One region of the Ewingella sp. S1.OA.A_B6 genome, then DNA from elsewhere that is predicted to be linked to it. Evidence: predicted binding sites of a transcription regulator. Region 1 holds the regulator's gene; each other region holds the start of a gene.
The links. Region 1 encodes Fur, which represses iron uptake genes when iron is present. Its sites were predicted from a motif close to ATAATAATGAGAACNACTATCAA; they were not measured.
Positions count from the first base shown of each region.

Region 2: the regulator Fur is predicted to act here: its motif matches at 886-908, upstream of ACMV8I_RS06995 (TonB-dependent siderophore receptor).
Region 3: the regulator Fur is predicted to act here: its motif matches at 1,201-1,223, upstream of ACMV8I_RS18210 (isochorismate synthase).
Region 4: the regulator Fur is predicted to act here: its motif matches at 1,274-1,296, upstream of exbB (tol-pal system-associated acyl-CoA thioesterase).

Region 1 covers NZ_JBLJFK010000001.1:81,234-83,440, reverse strand. The annotation lists gene fldA (flavodoxin FldA) at 107-634, shown strand; gene fur (ferric iron uptake transcriptional regulator) at 954-1,409, shown strand; gene ACMV8I_RS00405 (beta-N-acetylhexosaminidase) at 1,558-2,207, opposite strand, start outside.
Region 2 covers NZ_JBLJFK010000001.1:1,463,757-1,465,963, reverse strand. The annotation lists gene ACMV8I_RS06995 (TonB-dependent siderophore receptor) at 1-722, opposite strand, end outside; gene ACMV8I_RS06990 (O-methyltransferase) at 1,150-1,833, shown strand; gene ACMV8I_RS06985 (glycoside hydrolase family 3 protein) at 1,844-2,207, opposite strand, start outside.
Region 3 covers NZ_JBLJFK010000013.1:32,983-35,189, reverse strand. The annotation lists gene ACMV8I_RS18210 (isochorismate synthase) at 1-1,173, opposite strand, end outside; gene fepB (Fe2+-enterobactin ABC transporter substrate-binding protein) at 1,371-2,207, shown strand, end outside.
Region 4 covers NZ_JBLJFK010000003.1:61,107-63,313, forward strand. The annotation lists gene exbD (TonB system transport protein ExbD) at 1-247, opposite strand, end outside; gene exbB (tol-pal system-associated acyl-CoA thioesterase) at 254-1,180, opposite strand; gene ACMV8I_RS10080 (TRAP transporter substrate-binding protein) at 1,639-2,207, shown strand, end outside.

The sequences.
Region 1 (2,207 bases):
AAGGTGTGCCGCAGGCATGTTCTCCGTGCGGCGAGTTTGCTATTATCTGCGGCATTATTGCCTGCAGAGTAAGGCTTTTCATTGAGAACAAGAGGTTAGAAATCTTATGGCCGTAGTAGGAATCTTCTTTGGATCCGATACTGGTAACACCGAAAACATCGCAAAAATGATCCAAAAACAGCTGGGTAAAGATATTGCCGAAGTCCACGACATTGCGAAAAGCAGCAAAGAAGATCTGGAAAAATTCGATATTTTGCTGATCGGTATTCCTACCTGGTATTACGGTGAAGCGCAGTGTGACTGGGACGACTTTTTCCCAACGCTGGAAGAGATAGATTTCGAAGGTAAGTTGGTCGCGCTGTTTGGTTGCGGCGACCAGGAAGATTATGCCGAATATTTCTGTGACGCGATGGGCACCGTGCGTGACATCATCGAGCCGCGTGGCGCAGTGATTGTTGGTCACTGGCCAACGGATGGTTACCATTTCGAAGCTTCTAAAGGCCTGGCTGACGACAAGCACTTCATTGGTCTGGCGATCGACGAAGATCGTCAACCTGAACTGACCAATGAACGTGTTGATGCCTGGGTTAAGCAGGTTTCACAAGAATTGAGCCTGGCTGAGATTATTGGTTAATCTGTCTGCCTGAATTCATTCAGGGTCAGGCGTTACATACTCGCAACATTTAGAGGCGAGCTGATTGGCCCTGAGTCGTTTATAATGAATTGAAAGGCGCTATCTATTATTGAAATTAACAATTTAATCGCTACAAAATTGTAACTTTCGACGGTATCAAGGTACACTCAGATCTGCTGTTTTTACTCATGATCAAGCCGTTGCGATATCTTCACTGCAACCATAAAAGATATGATCTTTGTTAACAGGAAATCGTTTTATCTTGAACCACAGGCTTCATGCCTCAACGCGACTCGCATAGTAACAGGACTGAATCCGCATGACTGACAACAATACCGCACTGAAAAAAGCTGGCTTAAAAGTCACGCTTCCGCGACTCAAGATCCTGGAAGTGCTGCAAGCGCCGGAAGGTCATCACGTCAGTGCGGAAGATTTGTACAAGCAACTGATTGATATGGGCGAAGAAATTGGTCTGGCGACGGTTTACCGCGTACTGAACCAATTTGATGATGCGGGGATCGTAACCCGTCACAATTTCGAAGGCGGTAAATCTGTTTTCGAACTGACTCAGCAACATCACCACGATCACCTGATTTGCCTGGATTGCGGCCGTGTGTTCGAATTCCGCGATGAATATATTGAAGGTCGTCAGCGTGAGATTGCCAAGAAACATGGCATCAAACTGACCAACCACAGTCTTTATCTCTACGGCCACTGCGAACTGGGTGATTGCCGCGAGAATGACAACCTGCATAACGACAAACCCTTAGTATAGTTTTCCGGTTTTGACATCATGCGTACTGTCATGCAGAACTATAATTAACCGCTGAAAAGCGGTTTTTTTATGTCTGCTATTTCACGCCCGCTCTTTTGCAGAGATAAAAACCCCGGTGAACCGGGGTCAGATAGTATGAGAAAGAGGGTTAAGATTTACCGTCAACCTGCTCAGCACGGCTGAAACGCTTACCCTCTGCTGAAGCGGAGCGAACCCAAACCTTGCCACTGACCTGCGGTTTTTGCCCGTCATCATAACGCAACCACTGCTCACCTCCATCCAGTGAATATTCGATAGACAGTCCCGGCAGTGAAACGTTAGCTTCCAGTTTGCCATCCGCAATACGAGCACCCGGAACGGGTAGACGGTAAACGACTCCGGCCGCGTCCATTTTCGGTAATTCACGCTGGCCCATCAGGTTAGCGAACAGTATCCACTCTTTATGTAACGCCTGGGTATCGACGTGGTGCGTTTTTCCGCCGGCAAACTCACGCCCTGCTTTGTAATCCATTTCCCAGTCCGCGCGGTGCCACGCACGTTCAGCCAGTGGCAACAGGCGCGGATAAATCATGTATTCCATGCGCTCATCGGTCCGCACCACTTCGCTCCACAACTGGGCTGAAATCCCGAAAGCACCCGGCCATGGTTTATCACTTTTCGCTTCGAAGACGTTGCCGTCACGGTCAACCGACGTTTCTGCGTTCTGCGGCAGGTTGTCCGGTGCAAAGCTGAACACTTTGGCTTCGTCGCTGAAACGCGTGCCCCAGTAGAAGCCCTTTTCCTGTGGATTAACTTCAT
Region 2 (2,207 bases), 1.4 Mb from region 1:
GGCTGCCACATCAGCTGTGGGGAAATGGCATAACGCTCTTCACGCTGATGATCGTATTGGGTATCGCTGCTGCGGGTCATCCCCGTCAGGCGGAACGCCCACTGATCGTTGATGGCGTTGGTGTAGTCGAATGCGCCGCCTTGGGTATCTTGCGTCCCGCCGGAAAGGCGGAAGTGACCTTCTTCACTGAACTGTGGGCGTTTGGTGGTTTCCATCACCAGACCGCCAGGAATGCTTTGACCATACAGCGCAGATGAAGGGCCTTTGATCACATCGATACGTTCGAGGAACCAGGGATCAACCTGAATGGAGTTATAGCTGCCGCCATCGCTCAAAATACGCAGGCCATCGAGGAAGGTATTGTTGACGTCACCGCCGTGGAAACCGCGCAGGGAGATAGTGTCATAGCGCGTTGCGCCACCGGCAAAGTTGGTAAATACGCCCGGCGTGTAGTTCAGCGCGGCGTTGACGGTGGTGGCGTTCTGGTCGTCCATCTGCTGACGCGTTACGACGGATATGGCCTGGCCAGTGGTCATTATCGGCTGATCTGTCTTGGTGGCGGTCCGGCTGGTTTTCGCATTGTACCCCTGGGTTGGAGTATCGGCGGTTTGCACCGGTGCTGAGGTTACAACCACAGTTTCTTCCGCGAAAGAGGCAGCAGGAAGCGTCAGAGCGACGGCACACAACAGTACCGAACGCTTAAGAGGGAAGGCCAACAACATGTTCAAAGTTCCTATGAATTCTGAGTAGAAAATGGAGTGATGAATTAATTAATTGCATGTCTGACGTCTAAAAACTAAGCGCAAACACCGACTGTTTTCGCGCGAAAATCCCCGCCAGTGGCGAAAGGTTCTTTTAGGATTCGCCATGGCAATGGTAAACATAATGATAACTATTATCATTATTATTTTACAAATTCAAGTGAACTTTCTTCAAAACTTGTGAAGTGCATGAATTTTTATCCGCATGAAAATTATGGGATTAGTGTTCAAAAATGAATAAAGCCATCTTGGGCAATGTCACATTTGTGACTGTCTCACGGCATCAGGGATGAGATATTCCGTGAAAAAATCTAAACAAACAGGCAGGAAGGGTATTAGCTTTAATAGTGCGTTTTTCAAAAATAGAGATTCACTATGGGGAGCCGGAATGATTCAGCTAAGCGCGGAGCAATACAGTGAGAAATGGACTCAGGTCGATAATTATTTGGTCAGCCATTTAATTGAAGATGACCCGATTTTAGATCAGGTACTCAAAAATAACCTCGAAGGTGGTTTGCCTGCTCATGACGTCGCACCGAATCAGGGGAAATTACTGGCATTTTTTGCACAAATGATCGGCGCACATAGAGTGCTGGAAATCGGCACGTTGGGCGCATACAGCACCATCTGGTTGGCGCGGTCGATACCTGACTCTGGTCATGTGGTGACATTGGAAGCCGACCCGCATCATGCTCAAATCGCGCAGGTTAATATCCGGCTGGCAGGTTTACAGGACAAAATTACGCTGCACGTTGGCGCTGCGTCCAACACCTTGCCTTTACTGGAGGCAGAAGCACCCTTTGATCTGATCTTCATTGATGCCGATAAACCCAGCAACCCGCTGTATTTAGAGTGGGCACTGAAGTTGTCTAAGCCGGGAACGTTAATCATCGGAGATAATGTAGTGCGCGACGGTGCCGTGCTGGATCCTGGCAGCGACGATGCCCGTGTTCAGGGCGTGCGTCGCTTTATTGAGATGATTGAGCGGGAGCCGCGTTTAACGGCCACCGCGTTGCAAACCGTCGGCAGCAAAGGCTGGGATGGTTTTGTGCTGGCGCGGGTTACCGGTTAGAAAACGGTTTTTACCGCGAAAGCCCAAAGCCAATTTCATACAGAGGGGATTCACTGTCATGCGGCATGTCCGACTTCTGTTTGCGTATCGCAGCCATTGAGGAGGGCAGCTCAAATGGGAGTTTTCCAGTGAACGCTTCTCCGCTGGTCAGGCGGGTGAACAGTACGGTATCGCTGACGCCGAAGTTGCCCACAATGGCTTTGGCTTTTTCTTTGACGTTAGTCAGAATGGCTGGGCGGTCGAGGTAAACGGTGACGACCGTCGGCACATGTTTACTGGCATTAACGATCGCTTGATAATCGACATTATCATCGGTAAACGCCAGCGAACCTTCATGATGACGCTTGCCAAAGAACCAGCTCTCATGCAATTTC
Region 3 (2,207 bases), on a different contig from region 1:
GGACAGCTTGGTGCCTGTTTCTGCCCATTCGGACGCCGGGGATGAGTCCGGCACAATGCCGGCTCCGGCAAAGAGTTTCACCTGGGTGTCTTTCACCGTTCCGCAGCGAATAGTGACCACCCACTCGCCGTTTCCCCTGGCATCACACCAACCAACAATGCCGCCAAACAGGCCACGGTCGAAAGGTTCGAGCTGTTCAATAAACTCGCGGGCGGTTGACATCGGTGAGCCGCACAGCGCTGGCGTCGGGTGTAAAAGGCAGGCCAGCGACAGTGCGTTTTCAGCCGGATCGGCCACGTCGCCATCAATCGGAGATGACAGATGCCACAGCGTTGGTGTACTGAGCAGCTCCGGCTGGCGAGGAATATTCAGATGGCTGCAACGCGCCGTAAGCGCCTCGCGCATGCCTTCGGTGACGATGTGATGCTCATAAGCATCTTTAGTGGATGCCAGTAACTGATGACTGATTTGCTGATCCTGTTGCGGGTCGAGGCTGCGTTTCGCTGAACCCGCCAGCGGAGTGGAGTGAAAATGGTTGTCCAGTTTACGCAGCAGCAATTCGGGGCTGGCACCAAGCAGCGCGCCCTCTTCAAGCGGCACGTGGAAATGAAAACCGTCCGGGTTCTGCTCGATCATCCGTGCCATCAGCGCCGGTTTATCAACCGGCTGACGGGTTTCAATCTCCAGCAGCCGTGAAAGCACCACTTTGCTTAGCGCTCCCTCACGGGTGGATTTGACCGCAGACGACACCATCTGCATAAAATCATTTTTCGCCGGATGCTCGGTTTTGCTGACCACCTCAGGCAGCCCAGTATCAACTGGGGTCTGGCTTTGCAGAAATGCCTGCCGGTCAAACCACTGCACCCGCTGTGGGACAAACAGCGAAGAGGGCTGCCGCGTATCGAAAGGAATCGCACCGCAGAGTATTGGATTAGCTATTCCGGCCGCTCGTGCCTGGCTGAATGCCTGCTGCACCGCCTGCTGAAAAGCACTAGTGAGTGATTCACCGCCTGCTGCAGGCAGGTTCAGGCGAGCAAAACAGCCCTGGGTAGCCAAACTGCGAAAAGGTGAAGTGAAGAAGAAACCCGAAGTGGGAGAAATGTTTGTCTCATTATCAACACCGTCACTTAATCGCTTATACGTCTGATTGACCACGTTCACTGTTGCATCCATTAGTTCGCTCCTGTTAACAGAATGATAATGAATATAATAACCATTATCATTTGCATCTATTGCAGGTAAACTACTCGCCGAATTTATGCCTGTCAATAAACGTAAACCACGCTTTGTGCGTTTTGGATTGAGCTGCCAAGCACAGACATGCTGTAAAATGAGCTACATCAGCATGTAACAACTGAGGATCGCCGTTAATGAAGAGTACCCTGTTTCAACGTTTCGCCCTGTCTGCCGCATTTTTGACATTATTGATGCAAACGTGCATCGCAGCCCCTGCCGGATGGCCGCGACAGATTGAAACCGAACACGGCATAGTCACCCTCAACCAACCACCGCAACGCATTGTCTCCACCAGCGTCACGGTCACCGGCACCCTGTTGGCGATTGACGCGCCGGTCATTGCCAGCGGCGCGACCACCCCCAACAGCCGTATTGCTGATGCGCAGGGCTATTTAAGTCAGTGGGGTAAGATTGCGGCTGAGCGCAAAGTGCAACGGTTGTACATCGGTGAACCCAACGCCGAAGCCATCGCCGGAGAAGCGCCGGACCTGATCATCATGTCGGCCACCGGCGGGGATTCCGCCCTCAAACTCTACGATCAGCTTGCGGCCATTGCACCGGTATTGGTGGTCAACTATGACGATAAAAGCTGGCAGGAGCTGGCACGACAACTCGGTGAAGCCACCGGCCATGAAGCGCAGGCCAACGCCACCGTGAAGCAGTTTGACGCGCGGGTCAAAAAGCTGAAAACCGGACTGGCTTTACCGCCTCAACCGGTCTCCGCGTTGGTTTACCGCCCGGATGGTAAGTCTGCCAATCTGTGGACCAGCGCCTCACCGCAGGGACAACTGCTGCACGAACTGGGCTTCACTCTGGCCAAACTTCCAGCCAGCCTGCATGGCAGCCAGAGCCAGGGCGTACGTAAAGACATTGTGCAACTGAGCGGTGAAAACATGGCCGAAGGGTTAAATGGCAACACGCTGTTGCTGTTTTCCGCTGATGACAGCGACGGTCAGCGAGTGATGAACAAC
Region 4 (2,207 bases), on a different contig from region 1:
GATTAACAACGCTGTCGCCCAGATAGAGTTGCTTGTCAGCTTTCACGGTGAGGAACACCGGTTTTTCCGGGCGCGGCTGCGGCTTAGCCGTCGAGGCGGGTAAATCTACACGTACATCAACGGTCGCCAGTGGCGCGGCCACCATGAAGATGATCAACAACACCAACATCACATCGATAAAAGGCGTGACGTTGATGTCATGCATTTCACCGCTTTCGTCGAGATCGTCATTTAAACGTATGGCCATAATTTATTACCCTACGCGCAACTGGCGATCGGCCACTGGCCGCGATGTTTCACCTGCGCTGGCAGCCAGATCCAGATCACGTCCCTGCAACAGTAAAATCTGCGCGGCCACATCCCCCACCTGATGGCGATAAGAGCCGATAGTGCGGGCGAAGATGTTGTAAATCACCACTGCTGGGATCGCGGCAATCAGGCCAACGGCGGTAGCCAGCAGAGCTTCGGCAATCCCAGGAGCGACCACGGCAAGATTGGTGGTTTGCGTCTGGGCAATACCAATGAAGCTGTTCATGATGCCCCACACCGTACCGAACAGACCGACGAACGGAGAGATAGCGCCGATGGTGGCGAGGATACCATTGCCACGGCCCATATGGCGTCCGGCAGCACTGACGCGGCGCTCCAGACGAAAACCAGTACGATCCTTGATGCCGCCGTTGTCGGTTGACCCAGCGGATAGTTCGAGTTCATTTTGGGCATCGCGCACCATCTGGCTGCTGATGCTGTTAGCGTCAAAACTTTCTGCCTGCTCAGCGGCTTCGTCCAGCGTGCGTACCGTTTCCAGTGCAGCGAACTCACGGCGCAAACGGCGCTTGCCGCTCCACACTTCAGCACCTTTGCTAAACAGCAACGTCCAGGTGACCACCGAGGCCAGCAACAGGCCAATCATCACGATTTTCACTATCACGTCAGCGTGGTGATACATGCCAAGCACGGAGAGATCTTTAGGGATAACCGGAAGCGCGACCCTATTATCGACGGGCGCAGCAGAAGCGCTGATCGGCGTCACTGCCGCTGGAGTTTCGTTAGTACTGTCTGTCGGTTGGGCTGCTTGCGTTACCGCTTCAGTTGCCGCAGAAGAAGGTGCCGCGTAGGCATTGCCAGCAAGGCATGCTACCAAAACTAATGGCATCAGAAATGACGCCATCTCTTTCATCTTATTGCGAGCCGTTTTCAAGCGTCGCCTCCAGCCAGAATCAATGTGTATGGGGGTTGATAGCGCCAAATCATATCAAACAAAAAGCTCGAATTGATAGTGGTTCTCATTATTATTTACATTATCGCTGCCCCGTGCGCCCATGTCATTGACCGGTAACAAGCTTTTTGGGGTTTATCCGCAAATGCGTCAAACCTCACCCAGTTCACATTTTTGGAAAAAATTGACGCGTAAATCAATCGATCGATACATTAATTACAAACAAAACGCCGTTTTAAATATTAAGAAATATAATTCCATAACTGTTATCAGTTTGTGACATCGTTCAAATAAACAGCACCCCTGATCGGGTATCTTTCCGAAGTGGGTAAAGACCGGACACCGGCAGCCTTCTTACATGTCATCCATTTCCCCTGTTTTTATTTTCCTTACTAACTGAGTACCCTGGAGACAAAACTATGAAAATGCAGAACGCAATTTTCAGTCTTTGCCTGAGTTCCGCTACCCTTCTCTTTAGTCAAAGTCTGCTGGCACAGACGATCAAAGCCGCCGATGTTCACCCCCAAGGCTACCCTAACGTCGTTGCCGTACAACACATGGGCGAAAAACTGCAACAGCAAACCGACGGCAGGCTGGAGATAAAAACCTTCCCCGGCGGCGTGCTGGGTGATGAAAAACAGGAAATCGAGCAGGCTCAGATCGGAGCGCTGGACATTATCCGTGTGTCGATGACGCCGGTGGCGTCGATTTTGCCGGAGATTAGCGTCTTCACCCTGCCCTACGTTTTCCGCGATGAAGACCACATGCATAAGGTGCTCGACGGCAATATCGGCAAGGAGATTGGCGATAAGATCACTAATGACCCGAAATCCCGCCTGGTGTTTCTGGGCTGGATGGATGGTGGTACACGCAACCTGATCACCAAACAGCCAGTGGTGAAACCTGAAGATTTGCGTGGCATGAAAATCCGCGTTCAGGGAAGCCCAATTGCGCTGGCAACACTCAAAGCCATGGGAGCTAACCCGGT